DNA from 4 places in the Streptomyces sp. NPDC048197 genome. Region 1 is predicted to be linked to each of the others. Evidence: riboswitches for the same ligand, from Rfam matches in the RefSeq annotation. Region 1 holds a riboswitch; each other region holds the start of a gene.

Evidence for each region. Region 1 has a riboswitch for cyclic di-AMP ahead of ACGF4C_RS36615 (M23 family metallopeptidase). Riboswitches for the same ligand answer to the same signal wherever they lie in the genome.
Region 2: it holds a riboswitch for cyclic di-AMP, as region 1 does, so the genes downstream of both, ACGF4C_RS03695 (M23 family metallopeptidase) here and ACGF4C_RS36615 (M23 family metallopeptidase) in region 1, are expected to answer to the same signal.
Region 3: it holds a riboswitch for cyclic di-AMP, as region 1 does, so the genes downstream of both, ACGF4C_RS13050 (NlpC/P60 family protein) here and ACGF4C_RS36615 (M23 family metallopeptidase) in region 1, are expected to answer to the same signal.
Region 4: it holds a riboswitch for cyclic di-AMP, as region 1 does, so the genes downstream of both, ACGF4C_RS30680 (transglycosylase family protein) here and ACGF4C_RS36615 (M23 family metallopeptidase) in region 1, are expected to answer to the same signal.

The regions. Positions count from the first base shown of each region.
Region 1 covers NZ_JBIDAJ010000051.1:24,154-31,285, forward strand. Annotated here, with positions in the region: gene ACGF4C_RS36610 (DUF2332 domain-containing protein) at 1-1,150, opposite strand, end outside; cyclic di-AMP (ydaO/yuaA leader) riboswitch at 1,445-1,599, shown strand; gene ACGF4C_RS36615 (M23 family metallopeptidase) at 1,611-3,005, shown strand; gene ACGF4C_RS36620 (aldo/keto reductase) at 3,152-4,111, shown strand; gene ACGF4C_RS36625 (hypothetical protein) at 4,200-4,502, opposite strand; gene ACGF4C_RS36630 (YDG/SRA domain-containing protein) at 4,627-5,556, shown strand; gene ACGF4C_RS36635 (PrsW family intramembrane metalloprotease) at 5,480-6,724, opposite strand; gene trmB (tRNA (guanosine(46)-N7)-methyltransferase TrmB) at 6,906-7,132, opposite strand, start outside.
Region 2 covers NZ_JBIDAJ010000002.1:114,782-121,913, forward strand. Annotated here, with positions in the region: gene ACGF4C_RS03680 (DNA topoisomerase (ATP-hydrolyzing) subunit A) at 1-758, opposite strand, end outside; gene ACGF4C_RS03685 (pitrilysin family protein) at 1,107-2,444, shown strand; gene ACGF4C_RS03690 (M16 family metallopeptidase) at 2,480-3,862, shown strand; cyclic di-AMP (ydaO/yuaA leader) riboswitch at 4,128-4,281, shown strand; gene ACGF4C_RS03695 (M23 family metallopeptidase) at 4,294-5,094, shown strand; gene ACGF4C_RS03700 (GntR family transcriptional regulator) at 5,277-5,966, shown strand; gene ACGF4C_RS03705 (HPr family phosphocarrier protein) at 6,325-6,606, opposite strand; gene ACGF4C_RS03710 (GNAT family N-acetyltransferase) at 6,736-7,132, shown strand, end outside.
Region 3 covers NZ_JBIDAJ010000007.1:240,821-247,952, forward strand. Annotated here, with positions in the region: gene ACGF4C_RS13040 (peptidoglycan DD-metalloendopeptidase family protein) at 1-1,491, shown strand, start outside; gene pcrA (DNA helicase PcrA) at 1,567-4,044, opposite strand; cyclic di-AMP (ydaO/yuaA leader) riboswitch at 4,327-4,496, shown strand; gene ACGF4C_RS13050 (NlpC/P60 family protein) at 4,504-5,646, shown strand; gene ACGF4C_RS13055 (hypothetical protein) at 5,835-6,188, opposite strand; gene ACGF4C_RS13060 (NlpC/P60 family protein) at 6,420-7,132, shown strand, end outside.
Region 4 covers NZ_JBIDAJ010000031.1:82,369-89,500, reverse strand. Annotated here, with positions in the region: gene ACGF4C_RS30705 (tetratricopeptide repeat protein) at 1-99, shown strand, start outside; gene ACGF4C_RS30700 (MFS transporter) at 263-1,543, opposite strand; gene ACGF4C_RS30695 (LysR family transcriptional regulator) at 1,712-2,593, shown strand; gene ACGF4C_RS30690 (cytochrome P450) at 2,671-4,014, shown strand; gene ACGF4C_RS30685 (transglycosylase family protein) at 4,265-5,308, shown strand; cyclic di-AMP (ydaO/yuaA leader) riboswitch at 5,522-5,730, shown strand; gene ACGF4C_RS30680 (transglycosylase family protein) at 5,738-6,394, shown strand; gene eno (phosphopyruvate hydratase) at 6,707-7,132, shown strand, end outside.

The DNA of each region.
Region 1 (7,132 bases):
GTACGGAGTGGTGCTCCTGGGAGATCCAGTGCCCGCCGCCGTCCCGCCCGTCGAGGACCGACGGTACGAGCCGGGCGAACTCCTCGCGCCGGGCGTACGGCAGATAGCTCAGCACGGAGGTGTGGAACACGACCAGCGTCGCCCCGGCCGGCGCCTCGGCCGCCAGCGCGGGCAGTTCGTCGATCAGGTCCCCGCGGACGATCCGCGGCCGCGGCACCGCCCGCACCGCGTCCACGGCCGCGGACAGCCGGGCCGCCCGCGCCTCGTCGCCGGGCCATACGAGCGACTGCAGCCAGCGCAGGTCGTCCGGCTCGGCGACCGGGTCGAGCGGTGCGAGATCGATCCCGGCCCGCCAGACGACCTCGGGCAGGCGGGTGGGGAGGTGCGACGCCCCTTGCCCTGCCGGCCCTGCCCCCGCCCCCGGCACTGGCGACGGCACCTGGCAGTGGAAGACCACGGGGCTGTCGGCCGCGCCTACTTCGGCGAGCGGGGCGTGGGCTGCCGGTCCGCCCGCTTCCCCGTACCCGTACTCGTGTCCGTGTCCGTACGCGTACCGATAGCGGTCCGGGTGCAGGCACAGCCCGGCCGAGGTGCCGACCTCCAGGAGGGCCAGCGGCTGGGGCAGCCGGGCGAGCAGCGGCAGCAGCGTGGCGCAGCGGGCCGGTTCGTTGGTCTGGGTGCCGCGGCGCATGATCACGTCCCGCACCTGGTCCCAGTGCCGGATCGTCCATTCGCGCCAGCGCCCGTACGCCGCCGCGCCGCGCGGGCCCTGCTCCGCGTGCGGGCCGTCGAGGTGGCGTACGGCGGCGAGCAGGAGCTGGGGCTGCTGCTTGTTGCCGGCCGGCAGCGAACCCGCCAGCAGCTCGCACAGCTCCTGGTCCTGGCCGATCCGGGCGCTCAACTCCTCGTGGGCGTCGGACCGGCCGCGCGCCTCGCGCCAGGAGAACTCGTGGTACCGCCGCGCCACGTCCTGGGCGTTTCCGGTCGGGATTCCGCCGTGGCCGGGACGGCCGTGACGCCCGGGGCCGGCGTTGCGGAGGCGTTCGGCGGGTCCGGGGCTCTCGGCGTATCCGGGACTTTCGAAGTGTCCGGGGCGCTCGGAGTGTCCGGGGTGCAGGGAGTGTCCAGGGCGCTCGGCGTTGACGACCATGATCCGACGTTACTGTCTTCACGTTCCGTAATGGGCAGGCACCCCTCCGCATAACAACTGACGCACAATCATCGAGAGATCGTTTAGACGCGGCACGGGGCGGTGCGGTCAACTCGCCCGATTTATGGCCATGGTGACCGGAAAACACCACGCCAAAGCTGGTGCGCGAGGCATATGGATTCCCGGGAAGGCTTGGAAAACCGTCGCGATCTCTATTACTGTCCGATAACGCAGCGCGGTCGTCCCAGCCGCCGCAAGAGGCGGCACCGTGCGCCGACGCCGAATCCCGCACGCGCTTTTCACGCACCTCCAGCACCTCGAACTGCACCAAGGGAACCGGGGAACCACCACCTTGGGGTGAATCGGACGCCTTCGCCAGAGGGTGCCCGTAGGAGACCTTCCTGCTCCGAACCCGTCAGCTAACCCGGTAGGCGAGAAGGAAGGAAAGGAGTGCGCCCCCGTGGCGTCCAACAGGCCTGTCCCCGAGGCTCCGTCCGCCTACGACTCCGACGACCGGGGCCCGGGCGCCCCGTATGCCCGGTACGCGTCAGGCGCTCCCAACGCCCCCAACGCCTTCGCGCATCCCGGCGACACCGCAGTCGCCACTGACACTGCTTTCGCCACCGACACTGCTTTTGGCACCGACGCCACTGTCGGTGCCGACACGGCTGTCGTCACCGACACCCGCTGCGCGGCGGCCGGTGAGGCGAACGGTGACGCCGACGGCCAGTGGGAGGAATGGAACCCCACCGAGGAGTCCGTCCGCCCGGTCCGCGGCAAGCACCGGGTGGCCAGGCAGCGCGGCGGTGGACTCGCCCGCGGCGGGACGGTCCTGGGCGTCGGCGTCATCGCGGCGGTCGGCGCGGGCGGGATGGCCACGGCCGAGGGCCGGCCGCCGGTGCCGATCTCGATGCCCGACCTCGGCGGAGTGGCCGACGCCGTCTCCGACCACCTCCCGGACGCCGCCTCCCTGCCCGGCGTCGGCGACCTGATATCCGACGGCGGCTCGCACACCGATGGGGGCGCGCACACCGCTTCCGCCTCCTCCGCCACCACTCCCGCCGACCCGCTCACCGGGAACGCCGGGCCGGGCTCGCCGTCCACCACCGGCACGGGCGCGGACGCGGGCGCGGGCGGGGGCGCCGGATCGAGCACGGGCACGGACTCTGGCTCCGGCTCTGACGCGGGTACGGGCTCGGGCTCTGGCGCGAACGCCGGTGAGGCGCTGCGCAGCCGCATCCTCCAGCAGGCCGACGCCCAGCAGGGCGCCGCCGAGCAGGAGACCCGCGAGGCCGCCGAGCAGGCCGCGATCAAGCAGGCCACCACGGACGCCGCCGCGGACCTGAAGGCCGCCGAGCAGGCCGCGGCCGCCAAGAAGGAGGCAGCGGCCGAGGCCAAGCGCAAGGCCGAGGAGGAGGCCCGCCGTAAGGCCGAGGCCGAACGCCTCGCCAAACTGGCGCAGAGCTTCATCACCCCGGTCTCCTCGTACACCCTCACCGCGAGCTTCGGGCAGGCCGGTGACCGCTGGGTCGCGGACCACACCGGCCAGGACTTCGCCGCCCCGACCGGCACGCCCGTCAAGGCCGTGCACTCCGGCACCATCACCCAGGCCGGCTGGGCCGGTTCGTACGGCTACCGCATCGTCCTGACCCTCGACGACGGCACCGAGCTGTGGTTCTGCCACCTGTCCTCGATGGTCAAGACCTCGGGCAAGGTCAGCACCGGCGACGTCATCGGCCGGGTCGGCGCCACGGGCAACGTCACCGGACCCCACCTCCACCTGGAGGTACGCCCCGGCGCCGGCGACCCGATAGACCCGATGCCCTGGCTGCGCGACCACGGCGTCAACGTCTGAGCACCTGACGGGCGGGGCGGGCGGCCACGGCGCGAAGGTGGCCGCCGCCCGAGGAGCGAGAAGGTCCGAGGAGCGAGAAGGTCCGAGGAACGGGAATAACTCCCGTAAGCGGGAATAGCCACTCGCCCCGCGACGCTGTCATCACCATGAGCGCGACAAGCAACAACTCCCGTACCCCCAGGGCCCTGGGCTCGCTGTCCGTCTCCCCCCTCTCCCTCGGGGGCAACGTCTTCGGCTGGACCGCCGACGAGGCCGAGTCGTTCGCCGTACTGGACGCGTACGTGGCGGGCGGCGGGAACTTCATCGACACCGCCGATGTGTACTCCGCCTGGGTGCCGGGCAACAAGGGCGGCGAATCCGAGACGGTCCTCGGCAACTGGCTGGCCGCGCGCGGCAATCGCGACGACATCGTCATCGCCACCAAGGTCGGCGCGCACCCGGACTACAAGGGTCTGTCCGCCGCCACCATCAAGTCCGCGGTCGAGGAGTCCCTCACCCGGCTCCGCACGGATTACATCGACCTCTACTACACCCACTACGACGACGAGTCCGTCGAGGTCGGTGAGTTCCTGACCGCCCTGGACGACCTCGTCCGGGCCGGCAAGGTCCGCGAGATCGGCGCCTCCAACATCTCCGCGCAGCGCCTGGAGGAGTCCCTCGCCTTCTCCGACCGCGAGGGCGTGGCCCGTTACGTGGCCCTGCAGCCGCACTACAACCTGGTCTCCCGCGACACCTACGAGGGCGAACTCGCCGACGTGGCCGCCCGCAACGGCGTGTCCGCGGTCCCGTACTACGCCCTGGCCTCCGGCTTCCTGACCGGCAAGTACCGGCCGGGTGCGGCGGTCGACAGCGCCCGGTCCGGGAAGGCTGCTCAGTACCTGGCCACCGACCGCGGCCCCCGCGTCCTGGAGGCCCTCGACACGGTCGCCGCCGCCCATGGTGCCGAGCTCGCCACCGTCGCGCTGGCCTGGCTCGCCGCCCAGCCGACGGTCGCCGCCCCGATCGCCAGCGCCCGCACGACCGCCCAGCTCGCCCCCCTCCTGGCCGTCACCGACCTCACCCTCACCGCCCCCGAACTCACCCTGCTCAACGAGGCATCGGTGTAATCCCGGACACGGGCCCGCCCCAAAGGGGAGGAGCGGGGCCCCAGGGCCCCTCTCCTCTCCCACCCGCAGCGCAACGCCGCCGGGCGCACTACCCCCGCCGGTCCACCACCGCCCAGGACGCCAGCGCCACCCCGCCCGCCACCGCGAATACCGAAGGCCAGGCCCCGATCTTCTTGGCCAACGGATGCGACCCCACAAACGCCGCCACATAGGCCCCACTCAGCGCCGCCGCCGTCTTACCACCGGCCTTGCGCTGCCACTCCCGAGCCGCCACCGCCCCCGCCGCAGCCAACGCCACACCCCCCAACGGCCGCTTCTTCGTCCACCGAGCCACCCCATAACCCCCGAGCAACCCACTCGCCGCCACCACACTGCTCGGAACGCCGGCCATGTCCACTCCACTCCTCAGAAGAGACACCAGACAAACCACAGAAGAAACAACTCCTGTGAGCCTACGCCCGGGAATGCTGCACCGACTGATGACGTAGTGATCAAGCACTTGGCAGTATGCGTGCATGGCGAAGAAGAACGCGGCGAACCCCGTGAAGTTCGGTACCCCACCGGGTGTCCACGAAGGTCAGCACTTCAAGGGGCATGCCGAGTTGCACGAGAAAGGGGTGCACCGGCAAAGCGGATTGGGGATCTCCGGAACCGCTCACCAGGGCGTCGACTCCATCGTTCTCTCCGGCGGTTACCTCGACGACGTCTACGGCGAGTCCGAGATCGTCTACACCGGCGAGGGCGGGCGCGACCGCACGACTCAGCGCATGGTGGCCGATCAGACGATGGACTCACGCGGTAACGCCGGATTGTTGCTGAACCAGGCGCTGGGGAATCCGGTACGCGTCATTCGCGGTTTGGACATCAAGCGACAGAAGGCCACCGGTGGCTATGAGTACTGCGGCCTCTTCCGAGTCGCGGAGAGCTGGACCACGATCGGTAAGGAAGGCTTCCGCATTTGTCAGTTCCGGCTCCTCAAGCTGGCACCCGGCGAATCACCGAAGCCGCAACCCGTGGCACCGGACGGTGAGAAGAAGACCGACCTGGAAGAGCAATTTCGCCGAACCGTCGCCTACGAACGACTCATACGTGACTCGGCCGTCGTACGCGAGGTCAAGCGGATGTACGACAACACCTGCCAGGCGTGTGGACTGCGGCTCGTAGTGTCACCCGAGGGCGAGGCCATCAGCGAAGCCGCGCACATCCAAGCCCTGGGCAAGCCGCACAACGGGCCCGACGCGGTGGACAACGTGCTGTGCCTCTGCCCGAACTGCCATGCCCTCTTCGACCGGGGTGCCCTTCAGCTGACCGATGCCTATGAGGTGATCGACGGGCTGACGCAGAAGCTCGTTCGTGCGCTGACGCGGGTCAAGGAGCACCAGATACGGGTCGACTGCATCCGCCAGCATCGGTCACGTTGGGCGGACCGTCCGTACGACGGCTAGTCCGCAACGCACACGTCAACGCCGGCCGTCCCCACCTCTCGTACTGCCTGACCCGTTGCAGCAAGTACTGCTCGCGGGTGCTGAAGTCCGGGTCGGGGCCTCTGAGGTGGGCGCGGCGGCGGTGGAAGGAGAGGGCGGTGGCGGCGGTGGTGTAGGCGGTGACGGCGCGGGCGGCGGCGGGGCCCTCGGTGCGGCGGGCGATGTCGCGGGCCAGGGCGCGGGTCTTGAGGGAGGCGAGGGCGTCCGGTTCGGCGGGGGTGAGCCAGCCGGCCGTGATGTAGGGGGCGAGGTAGCCGGGGAGGGAGAGGAGCTCCTGTTTGCGGGCCCAGACGGCCAGGGCCGTCAGGGCGAGGAAGACGGGGACCATGAAGAGCCCGTAGACGAGGAGGAAGCCGACGTCGCCGAGGGAGGAGGCGGCGTTCCAGATGGCGTGCAGGAGGACGGCGGTCAGCAGGCCGAGGGCGGCGAGCGCGATACGGGCGGCGCGGCGGCGGGGGTAGCGGGTGGCGGCTATGCCGAAGGCGAGACCGGTGAGGATGGTGAAGAGGGGGTGGGCGAAGGGGGAGATGATGATGCGGACGAAGAAGGTGCCCACGGTGAGTGAGTCCAGTCCGGTGTGGCCCATGGACTGGTCCTCGCCGAAGGCATTGCCCAGATAGACGATGTTCTCGGTGAAGGCGAATCCGGTGGCGGTGATGCCGGCGATCACGATGCCGTCCGTGATGCCGTCGAAGTCGCGTCGGCGGAAGCGGTAGAGGAGCAGTACGGCGGCGGCCTTCACCGTCTCCTCGACGACCGGGGCGATCGCCGTCGCACCCCAGGTCTCGGCCTCGGAGGGCGAGGCGGACGCGATGTTGGCGGCGAGCCAGTCGGTGGCGAAGCCGTTGGTGACCAGCGCCACCAGGGCCGCGGCACACGCCCCCCAGGAGAACGCGAACGCGAGGTTCTGCCGGGGCTCCGGCTCGATGCGGTCGAGCCAGCGGAACGCCGCGACCAGCAGCGGCACCGGAAAGACGGCAAGGCCCAGCCCCACGAGCAGGCCCTCGGTACCGGTCTCCCGGCGGACCATTCCGACGATGATCACGCCGGAGAGCGCGAGCAGGCAGACGAGCACGGATATCAGCGCGGTAGCGCGGAGCGTCGTACGGCGGGTCCTGTCGTGAGGCATATCGCGGGTGCTGTGGCGTGGCATACCGAGGGTCCCGTCGTGAGGCTTACCGCGGCTCGTCTCACAGGGGCCGCCCCGGGGCGTACGGCGGAGCGGGCCGCGCCGGAGGGCTCTCCGGCGCGGCTGCGGCGGTGGCGGAACGGGCGGGTGCACCCCTCGACCGTAACGAGCGGCGGTCGCCCTACGCGCCGCGGCGGCGGAACAGCAGGTCGTGGACGGTGTGCCCCTTGTCCAGGCCCTGGCCCTCGAACTTCGTGAGGGGCCGGAAGTCGGGACGCGGCGCGAAGCCGGGGTGGAGGTTCTCCAGCGTCGGCTCGGCGGAGAGCACCTCAAGCATCTGCTCGGCGTACGGCTCCCAGTCGGTCGCGCAGTGCACCAGCGCGCCGGGCGCGAGCCGGGTCGTCGCCA
Region 2 (7,132 bases), on a different contig from region 1:
ATCTTGAACGTGCCGCGGCCCTTCTCGTAGGCGTCCCGGACGCCGCTCAGACCCACGATCCGGCCGCCGGTCGGCAGGTCCGGGCCCGGCACGAAGCGCATCAGGGTGTCGAGGTCGGCGTTCGGGTGCTTGATCAGATGGCGGGCCGCGGCGATGACCTCGCCGAGGTTGTGCGGCGGCATGTTCGTCGCCATACCGACGGCGATGCCGGAGGTGCCGTTGACGAGGAGGTTCGGATACGCGGCGGGGAGGGCGACCGGCTCCTGCTCCTGGCCGTCGTAGTTGGGCGAGAAGTCGACGGTGTCCTCGTCGATCGACTCGGTCATCAGGGACGTCGCGGACGCCATCCGGCATTCCGTGTACCGCATCGCTGCCGGCGGGTCGTCGTTGCCCAGCGAGCCGAAGTTGCCGTGGCCGTCGACCAGCGGCAGCCGCATCGAGAACGGCTGCGCCATGCGGACCAGCGCGTCGTAGATGGACGCGTCGCCGTGCGGGTGGAGCTTACCCATCACCTCGCCGACGACCCGGGCGCACTTCACATAGCCGCGGTCGGGGCGCAGGCCCATCTCGTTCATCTGGTAGAGGATGCGGCGGTGCACGGGCTTGAGGCCGTCGCGGGCGTCCGGCAGGGCGCGCGAGTAGATGACCGAATACGCGTACTCGAGGAAGGAACCCTGCATCTCGTCGACGACGTCGATGTCGAGGATCCTCTCCTCGAAGTCGTCCGGCGGCGGGGTCTTCGTGCTGCGGCGGGCCATCGCGGCTGCGGCTCCTTCTGCTGCGTCTACTGCCGAGGTCGGGGACGGCGCCGGGGCGTCGTCGGTCAATCAGCCGGGTCGATCAGCTGGGGGATCAACCGGCGAGTATCTCTGAGTCTGACGCGGACCATTGTGGACCGCCCCACTGACAACGCCGACCGCGACTCCCCCTTCCGCCCCTGCGACGGCCTGGTGGCGGCCCCCACGACGGCCCGGCGGCCGCCCGGTGACGGGCTTCTGCGCGGGTCCTCGTTCGGGGGCGGTCCTGCGGGAACTTCGCCAGATGCCGACGCGGTTGCATACAGTGACAGAACTTCCTCGCAAGCGATCGAAGGGACGTACATGCCCATGGGTCACACGGCCACAGAACAAGCCGGCTCCGGCGGCCTGACAGCGACCGAGCACCGGCTGGCCAACGGCCTGCGCGTGGTGCTCTCCGAAGACCACCTGACCCCGGTCGCAGCGGTCTGCCTCTGGTACGACGTCGGCTCCCGCCACGAGGTCAAGGGCCGTACGGGCCTGGCTCACCTCTTCGAGCACCTGATGTTCCAGGGTTCCGCGCAGGTGAAGGGGAACGGCCACTTCGAGCTGGTGCAGGGCGCAGGCGGTTCGCTCAACGGCACCACGAGCTTCGAGCGCACCAACTACTTCGAGACCATGCCCGCCCACGAGCTGGAGCTGGCGCTCTGGCTGGAGGCGGACCGCATGGGTTCGCTGCTGACCGCGCTCGACGAGGAGTCCCTGGAGAACCAGCGCGACGTCGTCAAGAACGAACGCCGCCAGCGCTACGACAACGTCCCCTACGGCACGGCCTTCGAGAAGCTGACGGCCATGGCGTACCCCGAGGGCCACCCGTACCACCACACCCCCATCGGGTCGATGGCCGATCTGGACGCCGCCTCCCTGGAGGACGCCCGGGCGTTCTTCCGTACGTACTACGCGCCCAACAACGCCGTCCTGTCGGTCGTCGGCGACATCGACCCGGCCCGGACGCTGGCCTGGATCGAGAAGTACTTCGGCTCGATCCCCTCCCACGACGGCAAGCAGCCGCCCCGGGACGGCACCCTGCCCGACGTGGTCGGCAGCGAGCTGCGCGAGGTCGTCGAGGAGGAGGTGCCCTCCCGTGCCCTGATGGCGGCCTACCGCCTGCCGCACGACGGCACCCGTGAGGCGGACGCCGCCGACCTCGCGCTGACCGTCCTGGGCGGCGGCGAGTCCTCCCGCCTGTACAACCGGCTGGTGCGCCGCGACCGCAGCGCCGTCGCCGCCGGCTTCGGTCTGCTGCGGCTGGCCGGTGCGCCCTCCCTGGGCTGGCTGGACGTGAAGACGTCCGCCGGGGTGGAGGTGCCCGCCATCGAGCGGGCGGTCGACGAGGAGCTGGCGCGGTTCGCCGCCGAGGGGCCCACCCCGGAGGAGATGGAACGGGCGCAGGCCCAGCTGGAGCGCGAGTGGCTGGACCGCCTGGCGACGGTCAGCGGCCGCGCCGACGAACTGTGCCGCTTCGCCGTCCTGTTCGGCGACCCGCAGCTCGCGCTCACCGCCGTACAGCGGGTCCTGGACATCACCCCCGAGGAGGTGCAGGCGGTCGCCAAGGCCCGGCTGCGCCCCGACAACCGCGCGGTGCTCGTCTACGAGCCCACCGAGCCGGCCGGCAACGGCACCGAGGAAGGGGAGACGGAGCAGTGAGCGACGCCACCCGCCAGGATTCCGCAGGGAGCACCATGCAGTTCCACCCGCAGCCCCAGAGCGGCGCGCCCAAGCCGTGGGCCTTCCCGGCCCCCGAGCGCAGCCAACTGCCCAACGGCCTCACCCTCCTGACCAGCCACCGCCCCGGCCAGCAGGTCGTCGCGGTCGAGATCAACCTCGTCGCGCCGCTGGACGCCGAGCCCGAGGGCCTGGACGGTGTCGCCACGATCATGGCGCGCGCCCTGTCCGAGGGCACCGACAAATACGACGCGGAGGGCTTCGCCGCCGAGCTGGAGCGCTGCGGCGCCACGCTGGACGCGCACGCCGACCACCCCGGCGTACGCGTCTCCCTGGAGGTCCCGGCGTCCCGGCTGACCCGCGCGCTCGGCCTGCTCGCCGACGCGCTGCGCGCCCCCGCCTTCCCCGAGAGCGAGATCGAGCGGCTGGTCCGCAACCGCCTCGACGAGATCCCGCACGAGCTCGCCAACCCGGCCCGGCGCGCGGCGATGGCGCTCTCCAAGGAGCTGTTCCCGGCCACCGCGCGGATCTCCCGCCCCCGCCAGGGCACCGAGGAGACCGTCGCGCGGGTCGACGCCGCGGCCGTGCGCGCCTTCTACGACGCGCACGTCCGGCCCGCCACGGCCACCGCCGTGATCGTCGGTGACTTCACCGACATCGACCTGGCCGCGGCGCTCGCCGACACCCTCGGCGCCTGGACCGGTTCGACCGCCGAGCCGGTCAGGGCCACCCCGATCGCCGCGGACGACACCGGCCGCGTGGTGATCGTGGACCGCCCCGGCGCGGTCCAGACGCAGCTGCTCCTCGGCCGGATCGGCGCCGACCGGCACGACCGCGTGTGGCCGGCCCAGGTGCTCGGCACGTACTGCCTGGGCGGCACCCTCACCTCCCGGCTGGACCGCGTGCTGCGCGAGGAGAAGGGCTACACCTACGGGGTGCGTGCCTTCGGCCAGGTATTGCGCTCCACGGCTCCCACGTCCCCCGAGGGCGCCACCGGCGCGGCGTTGCTCGCCATCAGCGGCTCGGTGGACACCGCCTCCACCGGGCCCGCGCTGGAGGACCTCTGGAAGGTGCTGCGGACCCTCGCGGCAGAGGGGCTGACGGACGAGGAGCGGGACGTCGCGGTGCAGAACCTCGTCGGGGTGGCGCCGCTCAAGTACGAGACCGCGGCGGCCGTTGCGGGCACCCTCGCCGACCAGGTGGAGCAGCAGCTCCCGGACGACTATCAGGCGCAGTTGTACCTCCGGCTCGCGGAGACCGGCACGGTCGAGGCGACCGCCGCCGCCGTCAATGCCTTCCCGGTGGACCGCCTGGTGACCGTCCTGGTGGGCGACGCCGCGCAGATCACCGAGCCCGTCAAGGCGCTGGGCATCGGAGAGGTGACGGTCGTCAGCGGCTAGCCGTCTCTTGGCGCATGACGATGCGTCATGTCTTCACCGGCTCCCGTGGTGTTCGCTCACCACGGGAGCCGTTGCATGTCCGTGCGAGTCGGCCGGAGTCCGGCCGGAGCCCGTCGGTGTCCGCCGTATGTCCGGTTTGTGAGGGCTCGTTGAGCCGGAACTTGTGGCATCCCGCACAAAATCGCGGTTCCGTTTGGCTCCGCAAAGTGGCCCCGATTAGCGTCGGTCCGGCTGTTCGTCACAACTCCGCCACAACAGTGGCACCGGACAGTCATCGCCGAGTCCCCCTACGGCGCGAGCCAGGGGAGCCGGGGACCCACGTCCCTGGGGTGAATCGGGCCCCTCTCCGGAGGAGCCCGTAGGAGACCTTCCTGCTCCGAACCCGTCAGCTAACCCGGTAGGCGAGAGGGAAGGAAAGGACAAGCCAGCACATGGCGTTCACCCGTGCCACCGGGAAGCACCGCAGGGCCAGCCGCAGCGCCCGGACGACCCGCAACCTCGCCGGCATAGCCACCCTCGCCACCTCCGGCGTCGTCGGAACCCTGGCTTCGCCGGCGCTGGCCGCCACCGACGCGGCCCGCACCCAGGACACCGGTCTCACCCAGGCCGTCGTGCTCGGTGACGAACTCGCCCACCGCCTGGAGGTCCAGGCCGACGCCCAGCAGGCCGCCGCCGAGGTCGCCGCCGTGAAGGCGAAGGCCGAGGCCGAGGCCAAGAAGCGCGCGGCGGAGGCCGAGCGGCACGCCGAGGCGGCCAGGAAGAAGGCAAAGGCGGAGCGCGAGGCCAAGGAGCGGGCCGCCCGGGACGCCGAGCGCAAGCGCCTGAACGCCTTCGTCGCCCCCGTCGCGGGCTCCTACGTCTCCACCGGCTACCAGGCCTCCAGCAGCCTGTGGTCGTCCGGCAGTCACACCGGCATCGACTTCCACGCCGCCACCGGGACCTCCGTGCACGCGGTCGGCGCGGGCACCGTCGTCGAGGCCGGCTGGGGCGGCGCGTACGGCAACAACATCGTGATCAAGATGCACGACGGCACGTACACCCAGTACGGCCACCTGTCGTCGATCGGCGTCTCGGTCGGCCAGACCGTCACCCCCGGCCAGCAGATCGGCCTCTCCGGGGCCACCGGCAACGTCACCGGCCCGCATCTGCACTTCGAGGCCCGCACCGGCCCGGACTACGGCTCCGACATCGACCCGATCGCGTATCTGCGGTCGCACGGCGTCAACGTCTGAGCCGGCGTCCGACCGGTCCGCCCCACACCCTCGGCGCACGCCTCCACATGCCCCGCGCCGGCTGGCCAAAAAATATCGCCGAATACGCGGAGTCCGTCGGAAAAGCCGCGCCGGTCGAATAGAGTCTCGGAAAAGCCGCCGACCGGCGGCGTTTTCCGGGGATTACGGCGGAGGCACGATCGATGCGAGGCCATATTTCCGCGCATGCGGTGTGCACGGCGATTCGCGAGGACATCGTCTCCGGTGCACTGGCGCCGGGGAGCCGGCTGATCGAGGAGATCCTGGCGGCCCGCTACGGCGTCTCCAGAGTGCCGGTCCGCGAAGCGCTGCGCACCCTGCAGTCGGAGGGCTTCGTCACCACCCGCCACCACGCGGGCGCCTGCGTCGCCGAGCCCACCGAGCAGGAGGCCGCCGACCTGCTCGACATCCGCGCCCTGCTGGAGCCGCTGGGCGCGGCCCGCGCGGCCGCCCGGCGCACCCCCGCCCATCTGAAGGTGCTGCGCGGACTGGTACGGCTGGGCCGCGAGCGGGCCCGCCACGGCAGCCCCGCCGACCTGCGCCAACTCGACGGCTGGTTCCACGAGACGCTGGCCCAGGCGGCCGGCAGCCCCAGCCTGACCGCGCTGCTGACCCAGCTGCGCCGCAAGATCGAGTGGATGTATGCGACGGAGCCGACGCCGCGGGCCGGTGAGGCCTGGGACGACCACGGCGCGGTGCTGGACGCGGTGGCCCGGGGCGACGCGGAACGGGCCCGCGCCCTGATGGCGGCGCACATCGAGCGGTCGCTCCCGGTGTACCGGCTGCGGCGCCTCGCCGCACCCGACGTGAGCGATACGAAACGGCCCGTCAACACAGCGCGCGCCCGTTCTTAACAAGCGGGCCGTATACAAAGGGGTACGCGTTTTCCGGGGCGGCGATGGTTTCCGCCTTTGATTACTGGTTTCGGCACGTGCCTGCTTTCCGGCGCGTATACGACACCGCAGGCTTTCCGGTGCATGCCTTTCCCTCGCGTACTGGCCGCCCCGATCCATGAGAATTCCGTGGCGGTCGGCACGGCATTTGCGTGGCCGAGGGCACGGTATTTCCCAGGACCGGCCTTTCGCCGGAACGACGTTTCCCCGGACGGCCTTTCCCCGGACGGCATTTCTCCGGCACGCAGAACGGCCCCGCCGCGGCACCTTTTCAGGTCACCGTGGCGGGGCCGCCGTACGAAGGGGCGTCCCGGGGGACTCAGACCGTCTCGGGGAGCTCTTCGAGACCCTCGGCGACCAGCTTGGCCAGGCGGTCGAGCGCCACCTCGGCGCCCTCGGCGTCCGAGGCCAGCACGATCTCCTCGCCGCCCTGGGCGCCCAGGCCCAGGACCGCGAGCATGGAGGCCGCGTTGACCGGGTTGCCATCGGCCTTGGCGATCGTCATCGGGACGCCGGCGGCAGTGGCCGCCCGGACGAAGATCGATGCGGGGCGGGCGTGCAGGCCCTCGGCCCAACCGACATTGACGCGGCGCTCAGCCATGGTGTTGCCCTTCAAAGTCGTGACTGTTGTCTAGACCATTCTCTCACGCTGCCGGGACTGCTCCCAGCCCCCGACCCCGAGATTACGCGCGCCGGGCCGGTTGTCGGTGGCCGGTCGTACGCTGTCCGCATGCAGAAGCCGCCGGACCACGCATACCCGACCCACTGGGAAGCCGACGTGGTGCTGCGCGACGGCGGCACGGCGCGGATCCGCCCCATCACCCCCGACGACGCCGAGCGGCTGGTCTCCTTCTACGAGCAGGTCTCGGACGAGTCCAAGTACTACCGCTTCTTCGCGCCCTACCCGCGCCTGTCCGACCGCGATGTGCACCGCTTCACCCACCACGACTACGTCGACCGGGTCGGGCTCGCGGCCACGGTCGGCGGCGAGTTCATCGCCACCGTCCGCTACGACCGGATCAACGACCAGGGGCTGCCCGCCAAGAGCCCCGAGGACGACCAGGCCGAGGTCGCCTTCCTGGTGCAGGACGCCCATCAGGGGCGCGGAGTGGCCTCCGCCCTGCTGG
Region 3 (7,132 bases), on a different contig from region 1:
GGCACGGGGACGTACCCGACGGCGGGCGACGGCTACGCCACCGGCACGTACGACACCGGCGGCTACCCCACGGCCCAGTGGGACACCGGCGCCTACGACCCGTACGCGCACACCGCCTACGAGACCCCGGCGCAGGACCCGAGCGGCTACGACACCCACGGCACCACGGTCTACGGCGTCGGCGGGTACGACACCGGGAACCACCCCACCACCGGCTACGACACCGGCAGTTACGCCGTCGGCGCGTACGAGGCGTACGGGACGACCGGGGCCTACGAGACGCTGGGCACGCAGGAGCCCGCCGGGACGTACGGGACGACGGGCGGCTATGACGCCCTCGGGCAGCAGGCCACCGCGGTCGAGGAGACCGCGGCCTTCGACAGGGCGGCCTTCGACACGGCCGCCTTCGAGATGGCGAACTTCGAGACCGCCACCTTCGACACCGTCGGCGTCGGCGCCCTGCACACGGACCAGCCCGACACCGCGAGCTACGAAGCCACCGCGATCTGGTCCACCACCGACCAGCCGCTGATGGCCGGCATCCCCGCCCAGCCCGGCCCGCCCCCGGCCGACTCCGCCGCCTGGGACGAACACGACGACCACGACCACACCGACGCCACCGACGAGGCCCCGGGCCAAGGGGCCGCCGCCGTGGCCGAGGCCCCGACCCAGGCGATGCCGGTGACCTCTCCGGCCCCCGCCCCGGCCGGCCGGCGGGTCACCGGGCCCGCCGCCGGGAAGCCGGTCCGCGGCCGCGGCCGGCGCCGCCCGGCGAAGCGTTCGGCGCTGCTGACCGTCGCCGTGCCGTCGGTCGCCGCCATGGGCGTCTGCGGGGTGGCCGCCGCTTCCGTCGCCGGTCTCGGCGGCAACGACAAGGACGACACCACCACCCAGGCCACCGCCCCCGACCCGGGCGGCGTCCAGCGGGCCGCGGCCAACAAGAAGCTCGACACCCAGCTCGCCGGACTCAGCGCCGGCGCCGACGACTTCCGCGACCGGGCCAGCCGTACCCAGGAACGGCTCGACCTCAAGGAACGTCAGGCGCAGGAGCGCAAGCGGAAGGCTGAGGAGGCCGCCCGCAAGGAGGCGCTGCGGCCGAAGTACGTACTGCCGGTGACCCAGCACGGGCTCAGCGCGCTCTTCGGCCAGGCCGGTGTGAACTGGATGTCCGTGCACACCGGAATCGACTTCCCGGTCAGCTACGGCACCCCGGTCATGTCCGCCACCGACGGCACCGTCCGGACCCAGTGGAACTCCGCCTACGGCAACATGGCGATCGTGACCGCGCCGGACGGCACGGAGACCTGGTACTGCCATCTGAGCAGCACCAAGATCCGGTCGGGTTCGGTCAAGGCCGGTGAGCAGATTGCCTATTCGGGCAACTCCGGCAACTCCACCGGCCCGCATCTGCACTTCGAGGTGCGTCCCGGGGGCGGCGCGGCGGTCGACCCGATCCCGTGGCTGCGCAGCCACGGCCTCAACCCCAACTGACGCCCGGCGTACCGTTCCTGCAGCGCAGGCCACCGGCCGGCGCTGCAGGATTACGTCAGAGCTGCCGGGCCTGCGTCAGAGCTTCTCCACCGGCGCGTACCGCAGCAGCAGCCGCTTGGGCTTCTCGCCGCCGAAGTCGATCGTCGCCTCGGCGTTGTCCCCGCTGCCCTTGACGGCGACGACCGTACCCAGCCCGAAGCTGTCGTGGGTGACGCGGTCGCCGACAGCCAGCGAGGCCACCTGGCGGTCATTGGTCCGGCGGGTGGCGAAGCCGCTCGGCCCCTTGGTGCGGGACGAGGACAGCGAGGAGCCGATGCCCCCGCCGAAGCCGCCACCGCCGCCGCCCCGGGACGACAGCCCGCCCATCGACGCGGACGGTGTCGCCGGGCCGGTCCGCTTCCACTCGACGTAGTCGTCCGGGATCTCCTCCAGGAACCGCGACGGCGGGTTGTACGAGGGCTGTCCCCAGGCGCTGCGCATCGTCGAGCGGGTGACGTACAGCCGCTCGCGGGCGCGGGTGATGCCGACGTACGCCAGCCGGCGCTCCTCCTCCAGCTCCTTGGTCTGGCCCAGCGCGCGCATGTGCGGGAAGACGCCGTCCTCCATGCCGGTCAGGAAGACCACCGGGAATTCCAGGCCCTTGGCGGTGTGCAGCGTCATGAGGGTGACCACGCCGCTGCCTTCCTCGTCCTCGTCGGGGATCTGGTCGGAGTCGGCGACCAGCGCGACCTGTTCGAGGAAGTCGGAGAGTGTGCCCGGATTCTCCTCGCCGCGGTCCTGCTCGAATTCCAGGGCGACCGCGGCGAGTTCCTGGAGGTTCTCGATCCGGGTCTCGTCCTGCGGGTCGGTGGACGCCTGGAGCTCGGCGAGGTAGCCCGTGCGCTCCAGGACGGCCTCCAGGATCGTGGCGGGCCCGGCGCCGGACTCCACGATCGTCCGCAGCTCCTCCATCAGGACGTTGAAGCGCTTGACGGCGTTGGCGGAGCGGGCCGCCATGCCGTACGCCTCGTCGACCCGGCGCAGGGCCTGTGGGAAGGTGATCTTCTCGCGGAGCGACAGGGCGTCGATCATCGCCTCGGCGCGCTCGCCGATGCCGCGCTTGGGGACGTTCAGGATGCGGCGCAGCGGGACGCTGTCCTCGGGGTTGGCGAGCACGCGCAGGTACGCGAGGACATCGCGGACCTCCTTGCGCTCGTAGAAGCGCACTCCGCCGACGACCTTGTAGGGCAGCCCGACCCGGATGAGGATCTCCTCGAAGACGCGGGACTGGGCGTTGGTGCGGTAGAAGACGGCAACGTCGCCGGCCTTGGCGTCGCCGGCGTCGGTCAGCCGGTCGATCTCGTCGGCGACGAACTGCGCCTCGTCGTGCTCGGTGTCGGCGACATAGCCGTTGATCTTGGCGCCGGCACCGGCGTCGGTCCAGAGGTTCTTGGGGCGGCGGTTCTCGTTGCGCTCGATGACGGCGTTGGCGGCGGACAGGATCGTCTGCGAGGAGCGGTAGTTCTGCTCCAGCAGGATCGTGGTCGCGTCCGGGTAGTCCTCCTCGAACTGGAGGATGTTGCGGATCGTGGCGCCGCGGAAGGCGTAGATCGACTGGTCGGCGTCACCGACGACGCACAGCTCGGCGGCGGGGATGTCGGCGGTGCCGGTGCCCACGAGCTCGCGGACGAGGGTGTACTGGGCGTGGTTGGTGTCCTGGTACTCGTCGACGAGGACGTGCCGGAAGCGGCGGCGGTAGTGCTCGGCGACGTCCGGGAAGGCCTGGAGGAGGTTGACCGTCGTCATGATGATGTCGTCGAAGTCCAGGGCGTTGGCCTCGCGCAGCCGCGCCTGGTACATCGCGTACGCCTCGGCGAGTGTCTTCTCGAAGCCATCCGCAGCGGTGCCGGCGAAGGTCTCCTCGTCGATGAGCTCGTTCTTGAGGTTGGAGATCTTCGCGCTGAAGGACTTGGGCGGGAAGCGCTTGGGGTCGAGGTCCAGATCGCGGCAGACCAGGGACATCAGGCGCTTGGAGTCGGCGGCGTCGTAGATCGAGAAGGAGGACGTGAAGCCCAGCTTCTTGGACTCGCGGCGCAGGATCCGCACGCAGGCGCTGTGGAAGGTGGAGACCCACATGGCGTTGGCGCGCGGGCCGACCAGCTGCTCGACGCGCTCCTTCATCTCACCGGCGGCCTTGTTCGTGAAGGTGATCGCGAGGATCTGGCCGGGGTGGACGTGGCGCTCGGCGAGGAGGTGGGCGATGCGGTGGGTGAGCACCCGGGTCTTGCCGGAGCCGGCGCCGGCGACGATCAGCAGCGGGCTGCCGGTGTGCACCACGGCGGCCTTCTGCTGGTCGTTGAGCCCCTCGAGCAGCGCGGCGGGGTCGAGGGCCGGGCGGGCGGCGCCGTCGCGGTAGTACGCGTCCCTGGGCACGGGCGCGTCGAACCGCCCGCCGAACAGGTCGGCGGGGATCTCCTCGGGGACCGGCCCGTGCTCGTCCTCGGGGGGCGGCGGGGGCTCCTCGTCCTTGTGGCCGAGGTCCGCCAGGAAGCTGTCGTCAAAGAGGCTGCTCATCGCCCACCGAGTCTAGGCCGCCGCACCGACAGCGTGCCGGGGACTGTGGACAAGTGGCCGGGACGGCCGGAGAACGGGCGTTGCGGACGGCGGCCGCACACACCGCCCGAAAACGGAACGACATCTCTCAGGTCACGAAAAGGTTTCGGGCATATCGAACATCAGCCTTCACAGGAGCCACACGAGTTGGCTAACGTCCTCGCTCAGGCAGCCCGCCTCCCCGCGGACGACAGCGTTCGCACGGGCCGCCGACGCCGAGTCCGGCCCTGCCCGCGACGTGTCCCTCCGGTCACGCCCGGGTCACCCGGAGCCGGGGACCCACCAGCAACACCGGGGTGAATCGATCCGTCCGACCGACGCCAGCGGACGTACGGACCGTAGGGCACGGCCTTCCGTCAGCGACACCGCCCGAACCCGACAGCTAACCCGGTAGGCGGTCCACGGAAGGAGTTGCCGGCCTTGGCGTCCCATCGCAAGCCGCGCACCAGCGTTCTCGTCTCGCCCGGGAGCCGCCGTACGGCGGCCGGGCTCACCACCGCCGCACTCGCCTCGGTCACCCTGCTCTCGCAGACCGCCGACGCCGCCCCCAGAGCCCCCCGGCCCACCATCGAAGACGTCAAGCAGAAGGTCGACGGCCTCTACCGGCAGGCCGAGGTGGCCACCCAGAAGTACAACGCCGCCAAGGAGCGCGCCGATCACCAGCGCGAGACCGTGGACCGGCTGCTCGACGCCGCGGCCAAGCGGGCCGAGAAGATGAACGCGTCCCGGCGGGAGCTCGGGACGTTCGCCTCGGCGCAGTACCGCACCGGCGGGATGAACCCGACCGCGCAGCTGATGCTCGCCAAGGACCCGCAGCAGTTCTTCGACCGCAGCCACCTGATGGAGCGGCTGACCGGGCGGCAGCAGCAGGCCGTCACCGACTACCAGCAGCAGGCCGCGGCGGCCGCCCGCCAGCGGGCCGAGGCGTCCCGCAGCCTGGATCAGCTGCAGAATTCGCAGGCCGCACTGAAGGAGTCCAAGCGCTCCGTGCAGCAGAAGCTGGCCGAGGCCCGGCAGCTGCTGTCCCGGCTGACCGCCCAGGAGAAGGCGCGGCTGGCCGAACTGGAGCGCCGGAAGGAGGCGGCGGCCAAGCGCCGGGCCGAGGAGGAGGCGCGCAAGCAGCAGGAGCGCGAGCGGCAGCGGCAGCACGACGGCGGCTCCACCGGGGGCCAGACCGGCGGGGACACCGGCGGCTCCACCGGGGGCTCGCAGTCCACCAAGGCCGAGAAGGCCCTCGCGTTCGCCCGCGCCCAGATCGGCAAGCCGTACGTCTGGGGCGCCACCGGGCCCTCGTCCTACGACTGCTCGGGGCTGACCCAGGCGGCGTGGAAGGCGGCCGGGGTCGATCTGCCGCGCACCACCTGGGAACAGGTCAAGGTCGGCCAGCGGGTGGCGACCAAGGACCTGCAACCCGGTGACCTGGTCTTCTTCTTCGACGACATCAGCCACGTCGGCATGTACATAGGCGGCGGCAAGATGATCCACGCACCGCACCCGGGCGCGAACGTCCGGGAGGAGTCGATCTACTACATGCCGATCTACGGGAGCGTCCGCCTGGGCTGACGCCCGCCCCCGCTCCCCCTTGGCCCACCCCCCACGGACACCCCCCACACGCCACCGCGCGGCCCTCGCCTCCGGATCCCGGAGTGCGATGACCGCGCGGTGTGCTGCTGTGGGGGGCGCTGTTGCCGGGCCCTGGGCACTACGGGCCCGGCTCCGGCGGCCGGCGTTCGCAGGGCCGGCCGGCGTTCTCAGGTCCAGAGGACGGCGATGAAGATGTTGGCCATCGTGAGGCCGCCGACCGCGCCGAACAGCGCCTTGTCGATCTGCTCCTCGTCCCGCTTGACGTAGACCAGCGCCAGGATCACCACCAGGACGGCCATCTTGATGCCGATCTTGATGTTGTTGACCGGGTGGTCCTGCGCCTGGTTGAGGCCGACCAGCACGATGCCGGTGACCAGCATCGTCAGCGCGCCGTGCAGCATGGCCGGAACGAACCGGGCGGTGCCCGCACCCATCGCCTTCATCTGCGTCAGGAAGCCGCCCAGCAGGGAGGCGATGCCGATGATGTGCAGGCCGACGAAGATATTGATGACTACGTCCATGGGGCCGGATCGTATCCGCCGCATAGCACGCGCTTTCCGGCAGGGCGTCCACATTCGCCGCTTCGGTCAGCGCGGAGCGGCCCCGGCGACCGGGCGATGACGCTCCGGTCAGCCGCGTTCCGGCAGCGGTCGAAACCGGACAATGCCGCGCAAGTGCGCCCACCCCCGTGACAGCCGGGCTTAGCGTCCTCCTCCAGGCGGCCGACTCCCGCCCCGCCGCAAGGGAAGGAAGTGACGGCCACCGTGGCCTCGCACCGCAAGCCCAGGCAGCATCCGCTCGCCTCGCTCACCGGCGGCTCGCGCACCGCGCGCACCGCCCGTACGGCCGCCACGCTGGCCCTCGCCGGCGCCGCCACCGCCACCGCGTTCGACGGCACCGGCCAGGCGGCGGACCTCTCCACCCCCGCCCAGGTCAAGGGCCGGGTCGATGCGCTGTACCAGGAGGCAGAGGTGGCCACACAGAAGTACGACGGCGCGCAGGAAGCCGCCAAGACCGCACGCGAGGAGCTGAGCAGACTGCAGGACGAGGCCGCCCGCCGGACCCAGAAGCTGAACACCGCGCGGGCCGGGCTGGGCGCCCTGGCCGCCTCCCAGTACCGCTCCGGCGGTGTGGACCCGACCGTACGGCTGCTGCTGTCCGCCGATCCGCAGCGCTATCTGGACGGCGCCGCGGTGCTGGAGCGGACGGGGGCCCACCAGGCGAGCGCGGTGGCCGGGTACGCGCGCCGGCTCGGCAGCGTGCGGCAGGTCCGGCAACGGGCCGAGGAGACCGCGGAACGGCTGACCCGGAACGAGTCCACGCTGAAGAAGCACCGGGTCACCGTCGTCCGGAAACTGGACGCCGCGGAACAGCTGCTGGCCCGGCTGACGGCGGAACAGCGGGGCCGGATGGCCGGACGGGACGGCTCCCGGGCCGGGACGGCGGGCGGCCGGGCGGACCGCGG
Region 4 (7,132 bases), on a different contig from region 1:
GAACTCCAGGAGGATGCGGAGGAGGGCAGCGCCCTCGCCGCCGCCAACCTCGGCATCTTCCTGGAGTGCCGGGACCGTCCGGAAGAAGCCCGCCCCTAGTACGAGAAGGCCTACGAATCCGGCGACCCCCACGGCGCCTTCCGCCTGGCCGAGCTGCACAAGAAGGCCGGCGAGCCCGCCGAGGCCCGGGCCTGGTACCGCAAGGCCGCCGCCCTGGGTCACCCCGGTGCCGAGCGGGCCCTCCGCGAAGAGGGCGGCACCATCATCGTGTGACCGGTACCGTCACCGCGGCCGGCTCCTGCTCCCGCCCCGCCCCGGCCGGCCGGGCACGGCGGCGCGCCAGCCGGTCCAGCAGCCACACCGCCACCGCGGCCGCCGCCAGCCCGGCCCCCATGGCGCACACCCAGGCCCAGCCCCCGGCGGACCACACCACCGAGGTCAGTGCCGAGCCGACCGCGCCGCCCGCGAAGTAGCTGGTCATGTAGGCGGAGTTGAGGCGGTTACGGGCCTCGGGGCGGACGCCGTAGATCAGGTTCTGGTTGCTGACGTGCATGCCCTGGGCGGCGAGGTCCAGCACGATCACCCCGGCCAGCAGCGCCGCCAGCGACCAGGTGCCGCCCGCGCCGCCCAGCGCCAGCAGCCCCCAGGACCCGAGCAGCAGGAACGCCGCGGCGCCGGCGACGTGGTGGACCCGTCCGCGGTCCGCCAGCCGGCCGGCGGCGGAGGCGGAGAGCGAGCCGGCCGCGCCGACCAGCCCCAGCAGACCGATGGCGGACTCCTGCCAGCCGTAGGCCGGCCCCGACATCAGGAACGCCAGCGCCGTCCACAGCGCGCTGAAGCCCGCGAAGGTCAGCGCGCCCAGCACCGCCCGCCACCGCAGCACCGGCTCCTGGGCGAACAGCGCGAGGGTGGAGCGCAGCAGCGCCGGATAGCGCAGCCCGGCCGTGGTGCGCAGGGCCGGCAGCCGGAGTCGCAGCAGGACGGCCATCAGCGCCATCAGCCCGGCGTTGACCCAGTACGCGGTGCGCCAGCCGCCCAGCTCGGCGAGGGTCCCGGAGGCCGTACGGGCGAGCAGGATGCCCAGCAGCAGACCGGTCATGAGGGTGCCGACGGTCCGGCCGCGCTCCTCGGGGGCGGCGAGGGTGGCCGCGTACGGCATGACGACCTGCGCCGCGACCGAGGCCAGGCCGGTCAGCGCGGTGCCGGTGAGCAGCAGGGCGGCGTTGGTCGCGCTCGCCGTCACGGTGAGGAAGACGGCGGTCGCCGCGCACAGTGCGACGGCCAGCCGCCGCCGCTCCACCAGGTCCCCGAGCGGAACGAGCAGCAGCAGCCCGAGGCCGTAGCCGATCTGTGCGACGGTCACCACCAGCGCGGCGGTGGACGCCGAAAGCCCCAGGTCATGGCCGATGACATCGAGCAGCGGCTGGGCGAAGTAGTTGCCCGCGACGGACAGACCGGTGGCGACGGACATCAGCAGCAGCGTGCCGCGGCCCAGCCGTCCCGGTCGGCCCTGCGCGGAGCGATGTGCGTCCTCGGCTGTCATACCTGACCTCCCCGTTCGTGCCCGCGGCCACCGTGGCGGCGGGCTTCACCCAGCGTCGGGCAGCCGGCACCGATGAGTCCAACACATCGTTTTCATCGGACCCATCTCCAATCACGATTGATCTCGGATGACGATCGGCTGCTCCCGCCGGTGGCAGGATCGGTGGGCATGGAGCTCCAGCAGATGCGCTATGTCGTGGCGGTGGCCGAAACGGGCGGGTTCACCCGGGCCGCCGAGCGGTGCCACGTCGTGCAGTCGGCCCTCAGCCACCAGATCGCCCGGCTGGAGAAGGAGCTCGGGGCGCGGCTCTTCGACCGGACCAGCCGCAGCGTCCGGCTGACCGCCGCCGGCGAGGCCTTCGTCCCCGTCGCGCGGCAGGCGCTGGCGGCGGCCGAGCGGGCCCGGGCCGAGGTGGCGGCGGCGACCGGGGAGGTGCGCGGCCGGCTGGCGGTGGGCGCGATCTCGACCGTGGCGGCCGTCGATCTCGCCCGGGAGCTGGGCGATTTCCGCCAGCGCTATCCGCAGGTGCGGGTCGGCCTGCAGATGGAGATGAGCGATCCGCTCATCGAGAAGGTGCGGGAGGGGACGCTGGACGTCGCCTTCGTCGGGCTGGTGCCCGCCGCCCGGCCGTCCGGCGTACGGGAGCGGGTGCTGGCCCGCGGCGAGCTGGTGGCCGTCGTGCCGCCGGGGCATGCACTGGCGGGGCGGGAGTGGACGACGCTGGCGCGGCTGGCGCGGGAGACCTTCGTGGACTTCACGGCGGGTTCGGCGGCCCGGCGCCAGCGCGACGAGGCGTTCCGGGCGGCCGGGCTGTCGTCGGAGGTGTCCTTCGAGGTGACCACGGTGGAGTTCCTGGCGAAGCTGGTGCGGGCGGGGCTGGGCATCGGCATGGTCCCGGAGGCCATCGCCGCCGAGCTGTCCGGGCTGCACATCGTGCGGGCGCGGCCGGCGCCGGAACGTACGGAACGGGTGGTGTGGAGCGCCCTGGGGCCGTCACCGGCGGCGGTGGCCTTTCTGGAGGGGCTGGGAGTCGATCCGGGCACGTCCTGAGGGGGACCACCGGGTGCCCCGGGGCGGGGCCGGCCGTCCGTGCGCCGGGCGTCCCCCGGGGCGGTTACGGTCAGAGGGTGCACGACAAGCCCCACCCCACCCCTACGGACCCCACGCCCGCCGACAGCGCTCCGGACCGCCCCGCCGGCTGCCCGGCGAACCGGCCGGTCCCGCCCGCGCCCGCGCTGTTCACCTGGGAGTTCGCGTCCGATCCGTATCCGGCGTACGCCTGGCTGCGGGAGTACGCGCCGGTGCACCGCACGGCGCTGCCCAGCGGGGTCGAGGCATGGCTGGTGACCCGCTACACCGAGGCGCGGCAGGCGCTGGCCGACGCCCGGCTCTCCAAGAACCCGGTGCACCACAGCGAGTCCGCGCACGGCAAGGGCAAGGTCGGCATCCCGGGCGAGCGCAGCGCCAACCTGATGACGCATCTGCTCAACATCGACCCGCCGGACCACACCCGGCTGCGCCGGCTGGTCAGCAAGGCGTTCACACCCCGTCGGGTCGCCGAGTTCGCGCCCCGGGTGCAGGAGCTGACCGATCACCTCATCGACGGGTTCGCCGGCCGCGGCGAGGCCGATCTGATCCACGAGTTCGCGTTCCCGCTGCCGATCTACGCGATCTGTGACCTGCTGGGCGTGCCGCGCGAGGACCAGGACGACTTCCGGGACTGGGCGGGCATGATGATCCGGCACGGGGGAGGGCCGCGGGGCGGGGTCGCGCGCTCGGTGAAGAAGATGCGCGGCTATCTCGCCGAGCTGATCCACCGCAAGCGGGAGGCGCTGCCGGCCGGGCCGACGCCCGGCGAGGACCTGATCTCCGGGCTGATCCGGGCCTCGGACCACGGTGAGCACCTCACCGAGAACGAGGCCGCCGCGATGGCGTTCATCCTGCTCTTCGCCGGTTTCGAGACCACCGTCAACCTCATCGGCAACGGCATCCACGCCCTGCTGGGCCACCCCGCCCAGCGCGAGCTGCTGCAGAAGTCGCTGGCGGCGGGCGACACCGGGCTGCTGACCACCGGCGTTGAGGAGCTGCTCCGCTTCGACGGCCCCGTGGAGCTGGCGACCTGGCGGTTCGCCACCGAGGAGCTGACCCTCGGCGGGCAGCGGATCGCCGAGGGCGACCCCGTCCTGGTCGTCCTGGCCGCCGCCGACCGCGACCCGGCACGCTTCCCCGAGCCGGACGTGCTCGACCTGACCCGGCGTGACAATCAGCATCTGGGCTACGGGCACGGCATCCACTACTGCCTGGGCGCCCCGCTCGCCCGGCTCGAAGGGCAGACCGCGCTCGCCACGCTGCTGACCCGGCTTCCGGACATCCGGCTTGCGGTGGAACCGGGCGAATTGCGCTGGCGCGGCGGTCTCATCATGCGCGGACTGCGGTCGCTGCCCGTGGAGTTCGCGCCCGAGCGGCCCTGACCAGCGGCGGAGGCCGATGGTGACAGAGCGTCAGGACGTGACCTGCGCGTGATCTCCGCTACACCGACTTGTGACTACCCGTGACCCCGGCTACCTTTCGATCCACGATCGACGGCTCCTCGAACACACTGCCGAGGAAGCCGCTGGATCGCGACAACTCAACCGCCGCGCGAAAGGCATCCGCATGCGTTCCGGGAACGGCCGACACCGTCGCCCCCGTCAAGCACCGGCCATCTTTGTCACGGCGGGAGTGACCGGTTCGGCACTCGCACTGCCCCTGCTCTCCGCCAGTGGCGCGCACGCCGCCGACACCGCGACCTGGGACCGGGTCGCCCAGTGCGAGAGCGGCGGCATCTGGAGCTCGGACACCGGCAACGGCTTCTACGGGGGCCTCCAGCTCACCCAGGACATGTGGGACCGGCACGGCGGCGGGGCCTACGCCTCACGGCCCGACCTCGCCAGCCGCGCCCAGCAGATCGCGGTGGCCGAGACGATCCTCGACGACCTCGGCCCGGACGCCTGGCCGAGCTGTGCGGTGAACGCCGGCCTGACGAAGGACGGCCGGGCGCCGCAGGTCGACCCGGGCGGCACCAGCGCCCCGATACCCGACCCCTCGGACGACGACGGCTCCACCGGCTCCACCGGGATGCACGACGGGACGGCCGACAACCCCGGTGGCGATGCGGGTGACGAGCCGGCCGGTGACGAGCCGTCGCAGACCACGCCGTCCCCGTCCACTCCCGCCCCCTCGGACTCCGCCGGCACCGGCGAATCGTCCCCCGGCCCCGACCGGACCTCCGGTTCGTCCGGGCCGTCCGGCGACGCGACACCCGGCGACCGGGGCGAGGACCCGTCCGGCACCCCCGGCCCCTCCGACGACGGCAGCGGCACGGGCAACGGCAGCGGCACGGACGACGGCAGCGGCCCGGGCTCCGCGGACGGCACGGCCTCCGACGGGCCGCAGGACGGGTCGCAGGGCGGTACGGGGACGGACGGCGTGCCGGGCGGTTCGGGCCGGCACCGTGGCGGCGCGGACCCGGGCGAGGACGACGGCACCGGCCGGACGGCCGGCGGGCGGCACGCCTCGCGCGGTGACGACGCGCACCGGACACCCCCGGCGGGCGGCGACGGGTACACCGTGCAGCCGGGTGACAGCCTGTCAGCGATCGCCCAGGCGCACCGGCTGCCGGGTGGCTGGCCGGCGCTCTACGACCGCAACGAGGACGTCGTCGGCTCCGACGCGGACCTGATCCAACCAGGTCAGCAGCTCGATCTCGGGCAGTCCGCGGGGTAGTTCGCCGGATTCGGCCCGCTTTGGCGAAAGTGAGACAAGCGTCTCGTTGTGGGGCGGTGGGCCCCGAAGGGTCCACCGCCGTCGCACCAGTCCCCACCTGCGGGTTTACGACCCCTCCGTGATCAAAAATGGTCAACTCGGTCCAGTTGGGGGGGGTTTGAACACCACAAGGGTTCCTGATTACGGTCATCACCGCTCGCCAAAGCGGGCCCCTTCGATCACACGCCGAATCCTGCCGGTGGTCGGAGGCAGTTGACGCGCAAGCGCCGTAGGCAGGAGCGGGGGAACCAAGGTAGGCGCCGGCCCGGCCCGTGAAAGCGGGTCAGCCGGCTTGGGGTGAAGCCCGGTGCCGATGGCACCGGCCGGGCGACTCATCAGTCCGAACCCGACAGCTCACCTCGCAGGCGTCGGTGAGGAAACGAACGAACCATGCTGATCAACAAGGGCAAGCACCGTCGTCCCTCCAAGGCCGTCCGCGTCGCCACCCTCGCCGGTGTCGCCGGTGCCGCCGTGGCCGTCCCGCTGATGGGCGCCACCTCCGCGTCCGCCGCCTCCGTCGCCACCTGGGACAAGGTCGCCCAGTGCGAGTCCGGCGGCAACTGGTCGATCAACACCGGTAACGGCTACTACGGTGGCCTGCAGTTCTCCAACTCCAGCTGGGCCGCCGCCGGCGGCACCAAGTACGCGCCGCGCGCGGACCTCGCCACCAAGTCCCAGCAGATCGCCGCCGCCGAGAAGCTCCTCGCCCTCCAGGGCCCGGGCGCCTGGTCCTGCGCCGGCGCCGGCGGCCTGACCTCCGGCGGTCCGTCCCCCGACCTGAACACCAGCGCCCCGGTGGCCAAGTCCGCGCCGGCGAAGAGCGACGCCGCCGTCAAGCGCACCCCGGCCGCCCCGAAGCACGAGAGCGCCCCGGCCGCCCCGAAGAAGAACGAGGGCCACGGCAACTACACCGTCAAGGCGGGCGACACCCTCGCCAAGATCGCCAAGGCGCACGGCACCCACTGGAAGGCCGTCTACGCGGCCAACAAGTCCGTCATCGGCGGCAACCCCAACCTGATCTTCCCGGGTCAGAAGCTCCACGTCTGAGCCGTCCCCGCACCGGGACACCCCAGCTGAGACCGGCCCCGTCCGGCGCGCCCTCCCCCCGGCGCGCCGCGGCGGGGCTTCTCCGTATCCCACCCTCGTCCCCGCCGTGATCCCCGCCGTCCGCGCCACCGCCGGCCGGCCGCTCCGCCGGACTTTCACCGCTCGGCGAACATTGCGGCAAACGCCCCATGAGCTGGGCCTTTGTGCTGCTTGTGGGGTTATTCCGTCCCACGGAGCGGGCCAAGGGCAGGCGGACGCTCCTCGGGCCGTTAGGCTCGTGCTGCAACTCCAGACACCCATGAAGGAGACAACGTGCCGTCCATCGACGTCGTCGTAGCCCGCGAAATTCTCGACTCGCGAGGTAATCCCACGGTCGAGGTCGAGGTCGGCCTCGACGACGGCAGCACCGGCCGTGCCGCCGTGCCGTCCGGCGCCTCGACCGGCGCCTTCGAGGCCATCGAGCTCCGCGACGGCGACCCCAACCGCTACCTCGGCAAGGGCGTGGAGAAGGCCGTCCTGGCCGTCATCGAGCAGATCGGCCCGGAGCTCGTCGGCTACGACGCGACCGAGCAGCGGCTGATCGACCAGGCCATGTTCGACCTGGACGCCACCGACAACAAGGGTTCGCTCGGCGCCAACGCCATCCTCGGCGTCTCCCTCGCCGTCGCGCACGCCGCCTCCGAGGCCAGCGACCTCCCGCTGTTCCGCTACCTGGGCGGCCCGAACGCGCACGTCCTG